One region of the Bacillus sp. 5w2 genome, then DNA from elsewhere that is predicted to be linked to it. Evidence: riboswitches for the same ligand, from Rfam matches in the RefSeq annotation. Region 1 holds a riboswitch; the other holds the start of a gene.

Region 1 (7,364 bases):
ATCAAACCCAATAGCACCGTAAGCAAAATCGTGAACAACTAATATATTATGTTTATTTGCAAAATGAATGGTCTCATCAAAGAAATCTTTTGATGCAGTAGCACCGGTAGGATTATTTGGATAGTTTAAAAACATTAATTTCGCACGCTCGGCAATAGAGTTATCAATTTTTGTATAATCTGGTAAAAAATTATTTTCTGCAATAAGCGGCATTGTTTCAAATTGTGCTTTTGCTAAAGCAACTCCTGATAAATAATCTGGATAGCCTGGATCTGGAACAAGAATAGTATCACCAGGGTTTGTAAAACAAACTGGTAACTCTACTAATCCAGCCTTTCCGCCAAACAAAATAGCAACTTCTGTTTTTGGATTTACTACTACATCATATTCACGTTGATAGAATGTTGCCACGGCTTCTTTTAAGCTTTCGTGTCCGCGAAATGGTGGATATTTATGATGAACGGTCTTTTCAGCAGCATTTTGTAAAGCTTTTACGATATGCTGCGGTGTTGGTTGATCTGGATTACCTTGACCTAGATTAATAACATCGTGACCAGCTGCAACGACTTTGTTAACTTTTGCAACAAGTGAAGCGAAAAATTGTGTTGGCAATGATGTTACTATCTCAGAAGGTTGAAATAATTTCATACTTTCCACCTCTTTTGAAAGTTGTTACAATTCTAGTGACAAATGATATAATCTTTCCAGTATTTTGTAAAGAAAAAATTATGAATGGGGCTGACAAAATGAAAGTCGCATGTATTCAAATGGATATTGTCTTTGGAGATGTAGAAAAAAATATTGAGAACGCTAAAAGTAAAATAAGCGAAGCGATGAAGGAAAGACCAGATGTTATCGTCTTACCAGAACTATGGACAACAGGATATGATTTAACAAGACTTTCTGAAATTGCAGATAGGGATGGATTGCAAACGAAAGAAAAGCTGAAAGAATGGTCGAAGCAATATGGTGTACATATTGTCGGTGGGTCTATAGCGAAGCAAGCAGAGCAAGGTGTTACAAATACAATGTATGTAGTAAACAAGGAAGGAGAACTAGTCAATGAATATAGTAAAGTTCATTTATTTCAGCTTATGGATGAACATAAATATTTAATCGCTGGAAATAGTACAGGTGAATTTAAGCTAGATGATGTTGAGTGCGCCGGCACAATTTGTTATGACATTCGTTTCCCAGAGTGGATGCGTGTTCATACTGCTAAAGGTGCAAAGGTTTTATTTGTTGTAGCAGAATGGCCATTAGTTCGTTTAGCACATTGGCGTTTGTTATTGCAAGCAAGAGCAGTCGAAAATCAGTGTTATGTTGTTGCATGTAATAGGGCAGGAAAGGATCCGAATAATGAGTTTGCCGGTCATTCTTTAATTGTCGATCCTTGGGGCGAAGTTGTTGTGGAAGCGAATGAAGAAGAATCAATTTTATTTGGAGAGCTTACATTCGAGAAAATTAAAGAAGTACGCAAAGGAATTCCGGTTTTTGCAGATCGTCGTCCAGAATTATACAAATAAAATGTTGACAAGTGATTTTTATTCTTGGTATAGTCTTCAACATAAAGTTAAAAATTTAAAAAATTATACAACTCTTATCAAGAGCAGGTGGAGGGATTTGGCCCGATGAAGCCCAGCAACCGACCGTAATACCATTGTGAAATGGGGCGTTTATTTACGCCAAAAGGCACGGTGCTAATTCCAGCAGAAAGTTTACTTTCTGGCAGATAAGAGGGGAGAAGATAAACTTCAAACCTCTTTCTTAGTGGAAAGAGGTTTTTCTGTGTTAGAAAAACCTCTGAATTTAAAAGGGGGAGAAGACGATGGGATATTATTCATTAACTGAAAAAACAGCTATACAATATGCAAAAGAACACGGTTATTTTGAAAAGAAAGCAAATGTAGTTTGTCATGAAATTGGAGATGGAAATTTAAATTACGTGTTCAAATTAGATAATGGAGAGAAGTCTATTATATTAAAACAAGCATTGCCATATGCGAAAGTAGTTGGTGAGAGCTGGCCATTGTCTATAAAAAGAGCAACGATTGAAAGCAAGGCACTGCAAATCTTTGCGAAGTATGTACCAGATTATGTTCCGGTAGTGTACAGTCATGATGAAGAGTTAGCGGTAACAGTCATAGAAGACTTATCAAGGTTAACAATTACAAGAAGGGGATTGATAGGCGGAGAAGAGTACCCACTTTTATCTCAGCATATCGGTCGTTTTCTAGCACATGTTTTATTTTACACCTCAGATTTCGGTTTGCAGTCAGAAGAGAAAAGGGTACTAGAAGGTACATTTGTAAACCCAGACCTTTGTAAGATTACAGAAGATTTAGTGTTTACAGATCCGTTCGGTCATTACGATACGAATGATTATGAGCCGGAGTTACAACTAGCGGTTGATGAATTGTGGAGTGACAAAACTTTAAAGTTAAAAGTCGCGCAATATAAATATAAATTTTTAACGAGAAAAGAAGCGCTTATTCACGGTGATTTACATACTGGTAGTATTTTTTCATCACCTTCTGAAACGAAAGTGATTGATCCGGAATTTGCAACATATGGCCCATTTGGATTTGATCTTGGTCAATTTATTGCAAATCTATTATTAAATGCTCTATCTAGAGAAGAAGAACAGAGAAATTTGCTATTTTTCCATATAGAGAAGACGTGGAGTTATTTTGTAGAAACTTTTACGAGGTTATGGATTGGAGAAGGTGTAGAGGCATATACGAAAGAAAAGCAATGGCTACCAATTATTTTGCAAAATATTTTTACGGATGCTGTCGGATTTGCCGGATGTGAGCTTATCCGTAGAACAATTGGCTTAGCACATGTAGCTGATTTAGATGAAATAGCAAATAAAGAAGCGAGAATTCAAGCTAAGAAACAAGCGCTATCCTTAGGTAAAGAACTAATAAAATATGAATCTAAGAGTGCTGATATTCAACTGTTCCGAACATTATTTCAACAGACGGTTTCTGGAGGGATAAAAGCATGAGTACAATTGTTACTATTCCGAGGTCTGTCAGTTGGAAAGGGGATGCTATTGCAGTATTAAATCAAACAAAGTTGCCGCATAGCACAGAATATAACACATTAACGACGATTGAAGAGGTATGGAAGAGTATTGTCATGTTAGAAGTGCGAGGAGCACCTGCAATTGGAATTGTAGCTGCATTTGGCTTGGCGCTTGCATCCAAAAAATATAACACTGTACATATGGAAGAATTTCAAAAGAAGTTTAATAGAGATTGTAATTATTTAGGAACATCACGTCCGACAGCAGTCAATTTATTTTGGGCAATCGATCGTATGAGAGAATCTATTCAAGATATTACTACAATAAAAGAAGCACAAAAAATATTAGAAGAAGAAGCGCTTCTCATTCAGCAAGAAGATGAAGCGGTATGCCGGAGTATTGGAGAACATGCATTAACATGCTTTAAAGACGGGAATAATATTTTAACAATTTGTAACGCTGGCAGTATTGCAACTGCTAGATATGGTACTGCATTAGCACCGTTTTATATTGGGAAAGAAAAAGGTGTACATTTACATGCGTATGCGTGTGAAACGAGACCTGTTTTACAAGGCGGACGTTTAACGACCTGGGAATTAAAACAGGCAGCTATTGATGTAACACTTATTACAGATAATACGGCAGCGCATGCTATTCAAACGAAAGAAATAAACGCGATTATTGTAGGAGCGGACCGAATTGTTGCAAATGGAGATACAGCAAATAAAATCGGAACAATGAATTTAGCGATATTAGCAAAGTATTTCGATATCCCGTTCTACGTTGCAGCTCCGTTATCTACGTTTGATATTACGAAACAAACAGGTACAGAAATTGTTATTGAAGAAAGAGATGAAACAGAAGTTACGAAAATTTTGGGGAAACAAGTGGCGCCAATTGGAACTGATGTTTATAATCCTGCATTTGACGTAACACCGAATGAATTAATTACAGGTATTATTACTGAAAAAGGAATTATACGTGGGGATTATAAGCGAGAAATTGCATCATTGTTTGAAAAAACAAGCTAATACATAATAGCTTGTTTTTTTATGCCTAAATATGTTCTTTTCTCTTATTTATATAATGAAAGGAGGCGAAAAAGATGGAAGAGTGGATCAAAATGATAGGTAATGTAGGGTTTCCCATTGTTGTAACATTATATTTACTCCATCGAATTGAAAGTAAATTAGATGGGGTAATTGTTGCAATAGAAAAGTTGCCGCGGGAATTACTACAGTATGACGATCCTCGGGATAAAAAATAAGGTTTGCTCTTCGTGAGCAAACCTTATTTTTTATCCCGCATTAATGGGCAGTAAGACCCCACCTTAAACTTCAGTGAAAGCAAAGAAGTTAGGTGGGGGATAAAGAAAACCCCCACTCAATAAAGTTTCACTTTATTGAGCAGTATAACCACCATCGATAACGACAGCTTGTCCAGTTATCCCTTTAGCTTTTTCACTTGCTAAAAACATAGCATAATCCGCGATTTCTTGTACTTGTAATAAGCGTTTTTGTGGTACAAGTGGATAAATGACATCTTCTAAAACATTTTCAAGTGGTACATTTCGTGTAGTAGCTAAATCTTGTAGTTGATTACGCACAAGAGGGGTATCGACGTAACCAGGACAAAGAGCATTTACAGTAATACCGTGAGTAGCGCCTTCTAAAGCGGCAACTTTTGTTAATCCAATTACGCCATGTTTCGCGCTATTGTAGGCAGCTTTTCCAGCGAATCCAACGAGGCCATTAATGGAAGCTACATTAATAATACGACCATATTTTTGCTTTTTCATAATCGGGAAAGCATGCTTAATTGCGATAAAAGGGGCGATTTGCATAATTTTAATAAGTAGTTCGAACTTTTCGGTTGGAAAATCTTCAATTGGTGACACGTGTTGCATTCCTGCGTTGTTAATTAATATATCTAATGAACCGAAATGATTAATTGTTTGAGAAATTGCAGCTGTAACTACTTCTTCAGATGTAACATCACATTTTAAACCGATAGCTTGATAGCCTTCTTTTTGTAATTGGTTAGCAGCTTCTATTGCACGTTCTTCAAGACGATCGGTAATAACAACTTTTGCACCTTCTTTTGCAAAAGCGTTTCCCATTTCATAACCAATACCACTTGCAGCACCTGTTAAAAAAACAACTCGATTCGTAACCATGGTGAAAAACATCCTTTCGTAATAAAGTTCTCATATTGCTCTATTTAGAGAGTGGATAATAAAAATCCTGCAAAGATTTGGAAAAATATCGCTAGCTATCTTGCTTTACAAAATAGTCCTTGCTATACTATTTTGTAAAGCAAGATACTTACGCTTGTCTATCTTGTAAAACAAGATAGTGGGAGGATTTGAGTTATGTCGACAAGTCAAATGCTGAAAGGGATTTTAGAAGGATGCTTACTTGCTATTATTTCTGAAGGTGAAATATACGGTTATGAAATGAGTGAAAAGCTAGCGAAGTATGGCTTTACCATGGCAAGTGAAGGAAGTATTTATCCGTTATTAATACGAATGCAAAAGGAAGGATTAATAACAAGTGTAATGAAGGAATCTCCATCTGGACCAAAGCGAAAATACTATACATTAACAGAAAAAGGCGAGGAAGCACTTAATGAATTTATGGATCGCTGGGAAGCGATGCAAAGTAGTGTAGAGCGTCTACTTGAGGGGAAGGGGAGAGAAAAATAATGCTATCCAGTGAAGCACGAAAGTTTTTATTAGATATGAGATTATTTTTAGCGGCAAAGAGTGTGAAAGAAAGTGACATCGAAAGCTTTATCGAAGACGCAGAACTTCATTTAATAGAAGGTGAGAGTGATGGGAAAAGCGTAGAAGAAATTTTCGGAAGCTCACCGAAAGAATATGCAAATGAACTTGTAAAAGTAATGGAAAGGGATAGACAGGAAACGTGGAAGCAAATTGGATTTACGGTAATGAATATCGTGTCGTTTTGGATTATTGCTTCCATCTTAATAGTGAATAACGGAGTTTTACAAATTTCACTTATTCAGTGCATTGGCTATAGTTTTACATTGATCGTAGCTGTAATGGGTCCTAATTTTCTACTTCGGAAAATGACCTTCGTAACAAGATTTACAAAAACATGGTTTTCTATGTGGTCTTTAGTCATGATTGCGCCAATGTTTTTAATAGGAGCTGTTAGTATATTAGATGTGATATATCCTACAAAAATGCTCACATTCACCGAAATGCAAAGTTATATATTAGCTGGAGGTATTTTTATTATCACAGTAGCGATAAATATGTATGTTGAAGGATGGTTTAAAAACTTATATTTAATTATTCCACTTTCTATTATGTTAGTGTTTAAAACATTTACATCTGAAGATCTCGTGCCAATGTTATTTCAAATTATATGTTTATATGGAAGTTTATTTATTTTAATTTTCCTTGAAATTATGATGAAGACGAATAGAAGAGAAACTGTTTAATAAGGGAGGGATTATTATGAAGATTTCTAAAGAAGGGGAAAAGTTTTTAATTGATACGAAAGTGTATTTAATAACAAAGGGAATGAAAGAAGAAGATGTGGATGCCTTTATAGAAGATGCAGAGCTTCATTTAATAGAAGGAGAGCAAGAAGGAAAGACGGTAAGTGATATATTTGGTGATTCACCAAAAGAGTATGCGGAAGAATTAGCGAAAGAGATGGAGAAGGATAAAGGCGGGAGTATAAAGACTATTTTAGGAATGATAATTGGGATAGGTGGATATTGGTTACTTACAAATATTTTATTTGAAAGTCCGAATCATGAATTTACATTAACGAATGTACAATTGATTGGGTACCCGATTGTTTTAATGATTACTATTGTGGGTATTATCTTTGCTTTTAAGATGTCATCATTTAAGAGTAAAATAAAAGAATTTAGCATTATTTATGTAGCAGCATTGCTACCAATTTTATTACTAGTATTATTAATGTTTATGAATAAATGGTATGGGACACCTGTATTACAATTAACTACTATGCAAAGTTATATACTAGCGGGAATGGTTTTATTAGTGCTGTTAATAGGTGAAGCGTATATACTTGGATGGATTGGAATACTAGCTGTTATCGTACCACTATTCATTATGTTTGTATTTAAAGAATTAGGGAAGAACAACTCATATTGGGGAATGCTAGAGCCTTTATTTCTGTACGGAAGTATATATGTATTAATGAGATGGTCTTTGAAAAATGAGGAGAAAAAAACTGTAAGCTAGCTTTATATTAATAGTGCACGAACTGAATCTTTTATTAAGGGGGGAACAAATATGCAAAGTATATTTCTAGGTATATTGTCTATTATA
Region 2 (11,816 bases), on a different contig from region 1:
TTATCTGTTAATCCAGACAAATATACTAAAGCTGCTTCTAATCCATCTACTGTTATTTGAAACCGCCGAATTACTAAATCAGGCGCTTGACGAAATATATTCTGAATATCAGCTATGTTTTTGGTTAAATCAGCGTCTAAGAGGGCATCTTCAATATTTTTTTCCTGAAAATGAGTATTGTCTAGTATTGGAAATGACTTAGGATTATCTCTATATTTTAAACGCCTCAAAAATTTAGCCATGATTCTCTCACTTTCTATGTACTTTTTATAGTATGTTTAGTATGCATATATTAAGAAAAAATATCCTACTAACTAGAGAGGTAACATTAGAATTATTACTATAAATTTCCGGGTGCATATTTCATAAAAATCAAGTTCAAAAATAGTCCTTTAAGTTGATGGATGTGTGGTACTACCAAGCTAGTAATGTGTTGCTCCCCCATATAAAGAAATTTTAAACATCTTAATCTACCTTTCCTTTATGTAAATATGGGAATAACGAAATTACCCCAAGGATAGCTAAACAAGCTCCAATCCATAGCGGAGATACAAAACCATATCCTTTACTGATCCCAAGACCACCAAGTGACGAACCAATAACAATACCTAGCGTAATAAAAGAACTATGAACGGTATTTATCATTATTCCATTACTAGCTGTTTTCATCACCCTCGCAACCATAGCTGGATTCAATGCTACACCAGTTAAACCAATAAAAATCGTAGAAATAACTGCAATGTATTTATTCTCTGCACTTAAAGCAAATAAAGACAACGCTATGATTAATATAATTAATCCACCCATAAGTATTTTCGTTGTAAATTTATCAGCGAACTTGCCAATTATTATATTCCCAATTACCGTCGCACTACCATAGAGAGCAAGTAAATATGGAATACTTGCACTTGAAAAGCCTGTGACATTTGTAAAGATCGGAGTGAAATAACTAAATGCTGCAAACGTACCACCAATAATGAACATACTTGTTACGTACGCTGCCCAAAGATGAATATTCTTAAATCGCAGAAGTTCGTCTTTCCAATTTAATTGCTCTTTATTTGAAGATGATGGTAACAACCGTTGAATCATAAGCCCTGATACTAGCACAAGAACAGAAACAGCCCCAAAACTAATACGCCAGCCAAAAGATTGGGAAATAACGGTTGTTATAGGTAAACCTAATACAGTTGCGAACATTAAACCTGCAAGTACAATTGATGCAGCTTTTCCCCTTGAATCAGAGTGAACCAATGTCGCAGAAAAGGAAATCGCAACTCCAAAAGCTGAAGCTGAAGCAATACCAGTTATAATACGTGAAATCATCATAATATCATAGTTCCAAGCAATAGCTCCGAGCGATTGACCAATTAAAAATACGAACATTAAAAACAATAATGCTTGTTTGCTGCGCATTCGTAAGAGGATTGCAGTTAAAATGGGGCCTCCTATTACCATTGCTCCTGCATAAGCTGAAATTAAATACCCAATAGATGATACAGAAACCTGGAATGCAAGAGCAAGTTCATTCATCATACCTGCAACCATAAATTCTGATGTAGTCATACAAAAGATTGCTAAAGCTAATAAATAAATAATCGATGGCATAAAAACACTCCTTATTCATTATTGTAATGATTGGTACAAAAATAGTGCGAAAAAAGAGCGCACTAAGCGCCACAAATAGACTCTATTGTTCCTTTGATAACTTGTTCAGACAACACCCGATTTTGCATCGATACATTAAGAACACGGAATCCGTAATAACTGCTTAAAAGCAGACTAGCTAATTCCTCAGCTGATTGCTTCTTTGAAATTTCACCTGTTTGCAATCCTTCCTCCATCACTGTTACAATAGCTTGTTTAAGAAGTTCAACATGCTTCGAGAAAATTTCTTGTACCATTAAATCGTTTTTAGCACGTTCTATACTGGCATTAATCAATAAACATCCTTTTTGATCAACATTCTGAAAGTCTTCTTTCAATGCCCATTCAAAAAAATTACTTAATCGTTCTTTAACTGGAATTGGAGTATGTAACAATTTCCTTTGTTCCTTAATCCCAATTTCATGGTAGCGTTCTAATACTTGTTTATACAGTTCATGTTTACTACCGAAAGTATTGTACAAACTTCCTTTTCCAAGTCCTGTATCACTGCATAAATCTTGTGTAGAACACCCTTCATATCCTCTTAACCAAAATGTTTTCATTGCAACATCTACAATTGAGGAATAATCAAACTCTCGAGGTCTGCCGCGTTTATTCACCCGTATCCTCCTCTCATTTTAAAGATAACATGAATAAAATACCCTTTTTGTACCACGCGGTCAATAATTTTGTTTTATTGTTACTGTAAAATAAAATTTGACTATGTTAGATTACGAATAATTAAAAATAGCCCCCTTATTCAAGTTGTCTAGCGAAAAAATCACGTTTTAATAGGCTTCTTTAGCATGCCTACCTTTCTATAAATTACTAGCTATGAAACAAGGATCGTTTCATAACTAGTAATTTACTTGATTAGCTTGATGGGTATGGCGTAGTGCCCCTATAAACAAAATCCTCCAGAAACATCTAAAATTTGCCCTGTTACCCAGCGGCTATCAGAAGAAGCAAGGAATGCTACTACATCTGCAATATCTTCAACTTGCCCTATTCGTCCGAACACAGATGAATTCGTAGCAAAATTTCGTATTTCCGGATTATCTAGCAATTTCGCATTTATATCTGTCTTCGTATATCCAGGCATAATTGTATTCACTGTTATACCTCTTTCTCCAAGATGTTTAGCTAGAGGAAGTGTCATCGTATTTAGTGCACCTTTACTTAAACCGTATGCAATGGACCCTGTAAAACCAAGTCTTACTTCAGCTGATGAAATGTTAATAACTCGCCCCTCCGCTCGTAATAACGGTAATGTTTGCTGAATTAAGAAGAACGGTGCTTTCATATTTACAGACATAATTTCATCAAAAACTTCTTCTGTCGTATTTTCAATTGTTCCTTGTGTACCTATCCCTGCATTGTTTACTAAAATATCAATCTCTGATGTACCAACTCTTATTTGTAATTCATTCTTCAATTGTTCTACTATCTTTTTGACACCATCAATTGAATTGAAATCCGCTTCAATTAAGAATGCCTTTCCTCCATTAGATTCAATCTCACTAATTGTTTCATCTGCAGCTGCTTTATTTCGGCCGTAGTGAATCGCAACTAATGCACCGTCGTTTGCTAATCTCATCGCAATCGCACGGCCAATGCCGCGACTCGCTCCTGTTACTAACGCTACTTTCCCATCAAGATTCTTCATTTTTTCCATCCTTCCTAAATTTCCGTTTAATAAAGTGAAACTTTAATCAGCCCTCACCAATCGGGCGTTTACGGGCAGTTAATGTGAGATAAATTCTATACTTATATTTTCATGCAAAAACCAATCATTTTAAATATAGATTTATAGGTAATTTAGTTCGTTTACTTATGATATTATAGTTATAATTTGCAATTTACTTTAGAAAATATAACAAGGAGGCTACACAATGCAAAACGCAGTAAAACTGGATGAAATCGATCATAAAATTATGAACTTGTTATATGAAAATGCGAGAATTTCCGTTTCAGAAATAGGACGGATCATATCCATGACGCAGCCTGCTGTAAAAGAGCGTATTAATAAACTTGAGGATCAAGGTGTTATAGCGGCTTACCGAACGAAATTTGAGCCTTCTAAAATTAATAAGAACATTCAAGCATTCATCATGTTTAAAACGAGCCAATGCTCTGATTTTATCCAATATTGTAATGCCGCTCCTGAAGTAATAGATTTATATCGAATTAGCGGGGAGTTTAATTATATGATGAAGGTCATGAGCGATTCGATGGATTCTCTCGCTACATTTTTAGACTCTTTAATGCGATTCGGATTATCATCTCCTTTAATTGTTTTAAAAAGTGAGTTTGAGGAGAAATTGTCGTTCTGATAAAGGAATAAGAGAATTGACATCTCAATGTGAAAATGAACACTTTATTTAAATTGACAGGCACCAGCTTTCCCAAAAAAGAAAAAGGAGTGGATCATCCACTCCTTTTAATCACCTACCCCTGATTCCTCTGCGCTTCTCTAAACTCCTCCTTCACCTTCTCTAACAACCCTTCTTCTGTAATTAATCGATACGCTGTATTCGCTAATGCTTTTGCGGATGTAATTAATGCTTTGTCTCCTAGTTCTGAACGTGCTGCTTCTCTAAATTCATTCGTATGTGCAATTAAGTCGTCTGGGCCGATTTTGATGTACGGGTGAATGGTCGGTACGACTTGACTTACGTTCCCTGCGTCTGTTGAACCAATGCCAAATCTTTCTTTACGGTTTACATCTTCACCTTGTAATTCTAGTTCTTCAGCTACAACGTCATTAAATGTTTTTGTTACGAGTAGTTCATCGATTTCATTTTGGAATTGATGAATTTTTACTTTTGTGCCTGTTGCTAATGCTGCTCCCTGTGCGATATTTCTTACTTTTTCTGTTACTTCTGCACATCTTTTTCTCGTTGCTGCACGGATGAAGAACCTTGCTGCTGCGTAGTCTGGAATAATATTCGGCGCTTTTCCGCCCTCAGTAATCACGCCATGAATTTTCACATCTGACGGAAGTTGTTGGCGAAGTGCGTTAATACTGTTGTACAGCTGGATGATCGCATCTAATGCGTTAATTCCTTCTTCTGGTGAAGCTGCGGCATGAGCTGTTTTTCCGTAAAAATGAAAATCAAGTGGATCGACTGCTAGTGAAGGACTCGTTGTCGCTGTCTTTCCGCTCGGATGAATCATAAGCGCCGCATCAATGTTTTTGAATAGACCTGCCTTTACATAACTCGCTTTTGCACTACCATTTGGTCCTCCTTCTTCAGCTGGAGTACCAAACACGACAACTTCCCCGCCAATTTCTTCAAGCGTCTCTGATAATGCGATTGCTGCCGCAACACTAATTGTTCCGATTAAATTGTGACCACACGCATGACCAAGTCCTGGTAAAGCATCATACTCAGCTAAAAATGCGATGACTGGTCCTTGTTTCCCTGAACTTTTTCGCGCGATAAAACCTGTTTCATGTCCAGCAATATTGTGCTGCAACTGGAATCCTGCACTCCCTAGCAATAAACTCAACGTTCTTGATGCATAAAACTCTTGATTACCAATCTCCGGATTCGCATGAATATCGTGACTTGTTTCTATGTACTTTTCCTTATTTCTTTCTATACTCTCTTCAATTGTTTTTCTTTGTGACGTTACTCCTGTCGCTCCCATTTTTCTTCCTCCTTTTATTTTCACGTAAAAAAGCCTCTTTCTAAAAGATAGAAAGAGGCTTCTGTATATACAGTCAAAATGAGCTTCTTTCTTATCTTTCAAGTTACCTTGCTGGAATTGGCACAGTATTCATAACGAATCCGCTGCCGAGGTATCATAGGGCCAGTCCCTCCACCTCTCGTGATAAGAATTTTCATAAAATTATATTAAATTATTTTCATTCTAAGTTCATTCCAAATAAAAGTCAAGGAATTCCTATCCGAATTTACCGAATATCTAAAAATCCTTTTAATACACCGATTGTTTCTGGTGCTTGTAATCTTGCACATACGTATGGAAATTCCGTACTACCTTCAAATATCATTTGTGATGTGAGCGGTGCGCCTGCCCAAAAGATTTCATCATCGATTACGATAAACGGGAATGCTTTATTTTGCCTTTGTAACTTTACATTTTTTAATGGAACTGGTCCATCACTATACACTGTTATTTGCGCATTTGTACGCATTAACGCTTGCCATACTCGCTTATCCACTTGTTTTGTGCTTGGAAGTGAAATAATAATTTTTCGTTTTGCGGCTAAAATATCTTTCAATAGTCCTTTCGGCTCTTCAAGATTCATTTCCATAAACCAACGTAAACGTTTCGAAATTTTCCGTTCCCACAATTGTCTTGATGTCGTACGATCATACACATCTCCGTGTCGTTCTATATGAGCTGTTAATTGTGATAACGCTTGTTTTCTCGATAAGTTTTTACGCATATAATGGCAATCTGATAATTGAATGAACTTCCCTCTCGCTCTCGTTACTGCAACGTTGACGAGGCGATGGTTTTTATGGTCAAAGAATAACACGCCAGGTCGTTCTTGCGGATAACTATCAACCGTATCAAAAATCATCATATCTCTTTCAGACCCTTGAAACTTATGAACCGTCGCCGCTAAAACTGGTATGTTTTGATATTTCGTTCTCTGCAACATTTCTCTCATACACGTTGATAAAAAGCGGGATTGTGCCCTGTAAGGTGTAACAACACCAATCGATTGAACACCATCTAACAGCCCGATTAACATCATTTGCATCGCTACTAAACCAGACATAATATTAAAACGAGAACCAGAAGCAGCGTCTTTTAAAGAAAATGCTCCCATTAAGCTCGTATCAAATAAAACACTTGCCTCATTTGCGAACGGTTGCAATCGCGCAAGTTCTTTACGTTCTGAAACAGACGGATGATCGTATACTCTATTTTTATAAATAAATGAGTTTGTAAACTTCGATATATCCGCATGCATACGTCTTTGTTCCTGCAGCATAAAGAGGTTTGGATGTGCCTCTGATTTATTTACAGTATCAACAATCCCAGCATGATAAAACATATCTTCGCCGAGCCATTTTCGAACGAGTTCATGGTTTGCCATCGCAATCGGAGGTAACTGTAAAAAGTCACCACAAACGACGATGCGTTTTCCAAGTGAAGCTGCTAATGCAATTTGCGGAACATAGGCCATACTTACTTCATCTACGACAACTAAATCAAATGTACGCTCATAAATAAGTGAATCAATGGCACATTTCGATAAAGTTGCGCCGATTACTTTCGCATTTTCAATGTATTCTTTTTCTACTTCTTTAATTTTCGCTTTTTGCTTTCGAAGATCACTTTCAATCTCTTGTATACGCTTCTTATCAGCAGAAGTCGCTTTATATGATAAAATCTTTTCACGAAGATCTTGGCGTGTTTCCTCTAAATAAAGTCTTTCCTCACCCCATGATCCGTTCGTCGTTTCAACTAACTTCGACGTAAGTAATGTTTCATGATTTCGTATATGTTCATGTTGACTATAACCGTAACGAACAATTTCGCCAGGTGTCCATTTCTTTTTCTTCTCAATTTGCTTCGTTACTTCACTCATTAATACGTCCACTGCTGCATTACTATGAGCTAACACAAGTACCGACTTTCCTTTTTGATAATGAGCCGAAATAATACGTGATAAATTGTAAGACTTCCCTGTTCCAGGCGGTCCCCACACGTACGTTGTCGGATTGTAAAACGAACGATACGCCAATTCATTTTTCGGATTTTTCATCTTCTCAATATGTTTCGGACTGCTCGTCCCATCAACAAGACGCTTTATACGATTACGTTTCAGCTTATCTTTATGAGCTTCTTTTAGTCGCTCTTGTAGTTGCTCTAACAATTGCCACGGTTCACTGTATAAAACAGCTTCTCGTATTTCACCTTGTATATAATCATTTAATTTCAGTTCTATTTCTAATCCATGTACAGATAATACTTCCCCTGTCGCTTCCTCACCATCAAACTCAATTCGAATTGGTGAACCTTCAGGTAAGCTTACTTCCGAAATGAGCTGAAATACGTATACTGTACTTTCATAATCTGTATATAAAAAACGACCGTTCATGATAGAAATTTTACTACCACCTATCGTTTTCCAATGTTTAATTTCATACGCTAATGCATAATGCCACTCTTTCATCGTTGCCGATAATGAAGGAGTTTGAGTAGGTGTATTCATCGTATAATCTCCTTCCTTCTCCCCAAACATACTTTCTCACTATACCATATAACACGCTAAAATTTGTAAGGTTTTTATCTTGCTTATTTTCTTAATTTTCAATAATATATTGTATATAATTTTCAGAAAGAAGGAATCTACATGCCAGTTAGAAGAATCGAACACGTTGGACTTATGGTCGCAAACTTAGAAACATCTATCGCTTTTTATGAAGAAGTAGTCGGCTTACAGCTCATTAAACGTATGGGACACCCGAACCCAGACTTAAAACTCGCTTTTTTAGGTGTAGAAGAATCAAAAGAGACGATACTCGAATTAATTGAAGGCTACAACTCTTCCCTTCCGGCAGAAGGAAAAGTACATCACATTTGCTTTAAAGTAGATTCATTAGAAGATGAAATTGAAAGAATTCAGAAACACGGCGTAACCTTTCTACTAGGAGAAGAAATTGAAACATTACCAGATGGAACACGTTACATATTCTTCGCTGGTCCTGATGGAGAATGGATTGAGTTTTTTGAGACGGAGAGATAAAGTGAAACTTTAGTCAGCCTACAATTAGCGGGATAATAACTTTATTATCAACATAAGGAGTAGAAACTGATGAATACAGTTTTTATTATCGTTTTTTGGGTACTTATATTATTTCCACTTCTTTATATAACCCTGATAAAGAAGTGGAATATAAAAGCAGCTGCCTTATTTGTTGGAAGAATTCTATTAAGCATTGTCCATTTTATAAATGGAATGGTGTTAGGAATGCAACGAAATTGGGCAGAGCCTCCCTATGAAACAGAATGGGATTTCTTTATAAAGTCTTTATTAAACGGAAAAACTGATGCACTTATACACTTGTTACTTCTAATTATTATTGTCACATTCGACTCAATAATCTTATTTTATTATAGAAATAAAAAATTTAGGGTGTTTCCCTATTTCTTTCATCTTGGCTCATATTAATGCGTGGGAAACAACATAATTGATTATATGCCAAAACGACGACAAAAACGGACCTGTTATCAGATCTTTAATTGTTATTTTTCATATAATCTTTCTCCACCTCGATCAAGCTAACAAAAGTACATTTCATCTTACTTTCTCATTATATAGACTATACCAATTTCTCTTCTCACTTAATGGTTTCGTTTATTTTAAAAAAATAGAGCCTCAGGCACGAAATCCTGAGACTCTATTTTTATTTTAAAAAGGACAGCATAATTTTTTCTAACTCTTCTTTACTTAAACTATCTGTAAGAATTAGGACTTGATAAGCGCTATTCTTTCCTTTTGCAGGAACAATCATTTTCATTACTTTCATGTTATATTTTGTATTGTTTTCGGGACTTTCAGTTAAACTTATTTTTGTACCTTCTAATTCATAATTTGTTATCTTTCCATTATTTTCCACTCCCTCATTCAACGAATTTTTCCCTTGATCACGAACGGCTGATTGATGCACAACATACACAGAATCTTCATTTTGATATTGAGAAACAATATCCGGATATATCTTTTCCGTAGTCATCGGGGTTTGAACATCTTCTCCAGTTAGTTTATACCCTTTTACTACATAAGTTGGTGTCTTAATTGGAAAATCAAGATATTTCTGTGCTTCCTTTTTAGATAATCTAAAATGCGAATAAATTTTCTGACTAAATGGTCCAATTTCTTCAACATTTTTCTCATATTTTTTTTGTTCTTCTGCGTTTAACTTTTCAGGGTTTCCTACTAACTTTACTTTTTTACCCAAAGTATATGCGTCTGTTTCTAATTCAATAAATCGCTCAAATTCCTCTTTCGTAAACAGATTTCGTGCCACTCCAAGTTCTGTAAGTAAAGTATTATACTCCCCTTCTGAAACAATAAATTCTGCTTCTGCCTGTTCTTTTGTGCCAATCATTTTTTCTACAATTTGTTGTATAGAAATATCGGTTTGTGTTTTTAATTCTTTCCTATTATTTTTCACTTCTATTTGTTGTTTCTCAGGATTAGTTGGCATATCAGCACGGGCATTTAATAAGGATACAGATGATACAGCAATAACTGCCACAGCTCCTAGCGCAGACCAACGATACGATTTTTTTTGGAATTTTTTAATCATTAGAATTCTCCTTTTTAACATCCTTTTGTTTTTACTGAAATTTGCCAAACTTGGTACTTGATAATAACTTGAATAATGTTCCAAAAGACTAATAATAGTATGTCCATACGCAATTTGTTCCTCTGAATCTATACATGTAAGAGCTAATGCGTCACATGCTAGTTCTTGATCTTCCCGCATACATGAGTAGGCATACCAAAGAATTGGATTAAACCAATTTAAAATGAGTAAGCCATGCATAAGCCAGTTCACACCAACATCTCTTCGCTTGATGTGAGCTAATTCATGATGGAAAATATATCGTAACTGTTGCTCATCTAATATTTTCATATGTACAGTTGATAATAACAACTTTGGCCAAATAAATCCGAATACTGTTGGACTGGAAACCTTTCCAGATACAAGTAAAGGGACATCTCGTTGGACAGACATAGATTGCTTACACTTTTCAAAAATCTGGACAATCTTCTCATCTGTAATAACAGGTTGCTTTTTTATGTAAAGTAGTAAACGCCTGTTCATTATAAAAATAGCAAAGCTTAGAAGAATAACGCCTGTAAGCCAAATGTATATACAGATTGTATAGAATGGAACCGTCTCATCATCCTGCTTTTCATTATTGTGTGTTTGTGTCTTGTTTGCCTGATCATTTTGTGTTGAACTTGAGGTATAAGTATCTTCTTTTGTGGGAACCTTTGTATCGTCTATACCTTTCAATTCTTGCATGTGTTCTTTTGAAAGAAAAATAGTTACAGGGTTTCGGCTAGAAATGAATGCATCATCATTCTTGTAAGTAAGAACAGAATAGATACTATAGGAACTATCTGGGGACCAAGGTAATACAAGTCTTATTATTAATATGATCCATAGCATGTATTGCCAACGTGGAGTTAACTTATTTCCAAACAAGACCCTGATACATAAGATTAGGCCCACTAATATACTAGCCATAATAGAGGTCTCTATCAACCAATCGAAAAAATGAGGTAGATAGACATTAATAAACATTTCTATCATTATGATCTATCCTTCCTCTGATTTTCCTCAGTCTTCTCATCCAGTATACGTTTAAGTTCGTTAATGTCTTCTGAAGAAAGCTTTTCTTCTTTCAGGAAATTTACTAGCAAGGGCTTAAATGCTGCACCATAGAAACGTTTAAGCAAAGATTTTGTTTCTACTTGTAAATAACTATCTTGCGAAACCAAAGGATAATAAGCGTACATACGCCCTTTATCTTGATGGTAAGCAACTGCTTCTTTGTGAACTAATCGATTAATTAGTGTTCGAATCGTTTTGGGTTTCCAATCCATTTTCTTCTCCAACTCTTCAATCACTTCATTTGCCGTTTGTGGAGATTTTGACCACAGTACTTTCATTACTTCTAACTCAGCTTCTGAAATTTTAGGTAATTCTTTCATTAGTTTAAATTACACCCCCCTCGGATTACATTTGTAATCCGTAACTGAATATTACACTTGTAATCTCGCATTGTCAATCTTATTTTATATTTGTGAAATCCTTTCCTATGCCCATCAACATAAGGACGAAAAAAATTAACATAAGTATAAAACTTTATGTCCTCCTAATGAGACAAAAAAGTAGATGCTTCATAAATATTTTTTGTTACTAATTATAAAATTGAATTTTAATTTCACACTTAATTAGTATATTCCATTTTTTAAAAAGTACCCATTTTCTTGTTCCTATATCGAGACAAGAAAATGGGTACTAAATGCAATGTATCTGTAGATAATTCAGCATTTTACACTATAAAATAAGTTCCTACTTTCATGTCTTTTTACTCCCCTTTTTTGTTGTACAAGGACATGAAACTCCAAACTATTTAGACTAGAAATTCTAAAATAAGAT

Evidence for each region. A riboswitch is a leader RNA that binds a small molecule or an ion and turns the genes downstream of it on or off. The one in region 1 is predicted to bind S-adenosylmethionine.
Region 2: another riboswitch for S-adenosylmethionine. It lies ahead of ACXY7N_RS17255 (M20 family metallopeptidase); the one in region 1 lies ahead of mtnK (S-methyl-5-thioribose kinase).

The regions. Positions count from the first base shown of each region.
Region 1 covers NZ_JBTIWT010000003.1:349,267-356,630, reverse strand. Annotated here, with positions in the region: gene ACXY7N_RS09205 (pyridoxal phosphate-dependent aminotransferase) at 1-648, opposite strand, end outside; gene ACXY7N_RS09200 (carbon-nitrogen family hydrolase) at 663-1,526, shown strand; SAM riboswitch class I at 1,598-1,739, shown strand; gene mtnK (S-methyl-5-thioribose kinase) at 1,829-3,010, shown strand; gene mtnA (S-methyl-5-thioribose-1-phosphate isomerase) at 3,007-4,062, shown strand; gene ACXY7N_RS09185 (YvrJ family protein) at 4,137-4,298, shown strand; gene ACXY7N_RS09180 (3-hydroxybutyrate dehydrogenase) at 4,431-5,207, opposite strand; gene ACXY7N_RS09175 (PadR family transcriptional regulator) at 5,403-5,735, shown strand; gene ACXY7N_RS09170 (DUF1129 domain-containing protein) at 5,735-6,499, shown strand; gene ACXY7N_RS09165 (DUF1129 domain-containing protein) at 6,516-7,277, shown strand; partial or broken gene ACXY7N_RS09160 (DNA-binding protein) at 7,329-7,364, shown strand, end outside.
Region 2 covers NZ_JBTIWT010000010.1:36,901-48,716, forward strand. Annotated here, with positions in the region: gene ACXY7N_RS17230 (spore germination protein) at 1-242, opposite strand, end outside; gene ACXY7N_RS17235 (MFS transporter) at 466-1,608, opposite strand; gene ACXY7N_RS17240 (TetR/AcrR family transcriptional regulator) at 1,671-2,267, opposite strand; gene ACXY7N_RS17245 (SDR family oxidoreductase) at 2,549-3,313, opposite strand; gene ACXY7N_RS17250 (Lrp/AsnC family transcriptional regulator) at 3,540-3,980, shown strand; gene ACXY7N_RS17255 (M20 family metallopeptidase) at 4,096-5,301, opposite strand; SAM riboswitch class I at 5,390-5,491, opposite strand; gene ACXY7N_RS17260 (AAA domain-containing protein) at 5,567-7,876, opposite strand; gene ACXY7N_RS17265 (VOC family protein) at 7,988-8,380, shown strand; gene ACXY7N_RS17270 (hypothetical protein) at 8,450-8,806, shown strand; gene ACXY7N_RS17275 (M56 family metallopeptidase) at 9,042-10,964, opposite strand; gene ACXY7N_RS17280 (BlaI/MecI/CopY family transcriptional regulator) at 10,964-11,365, opposite strand.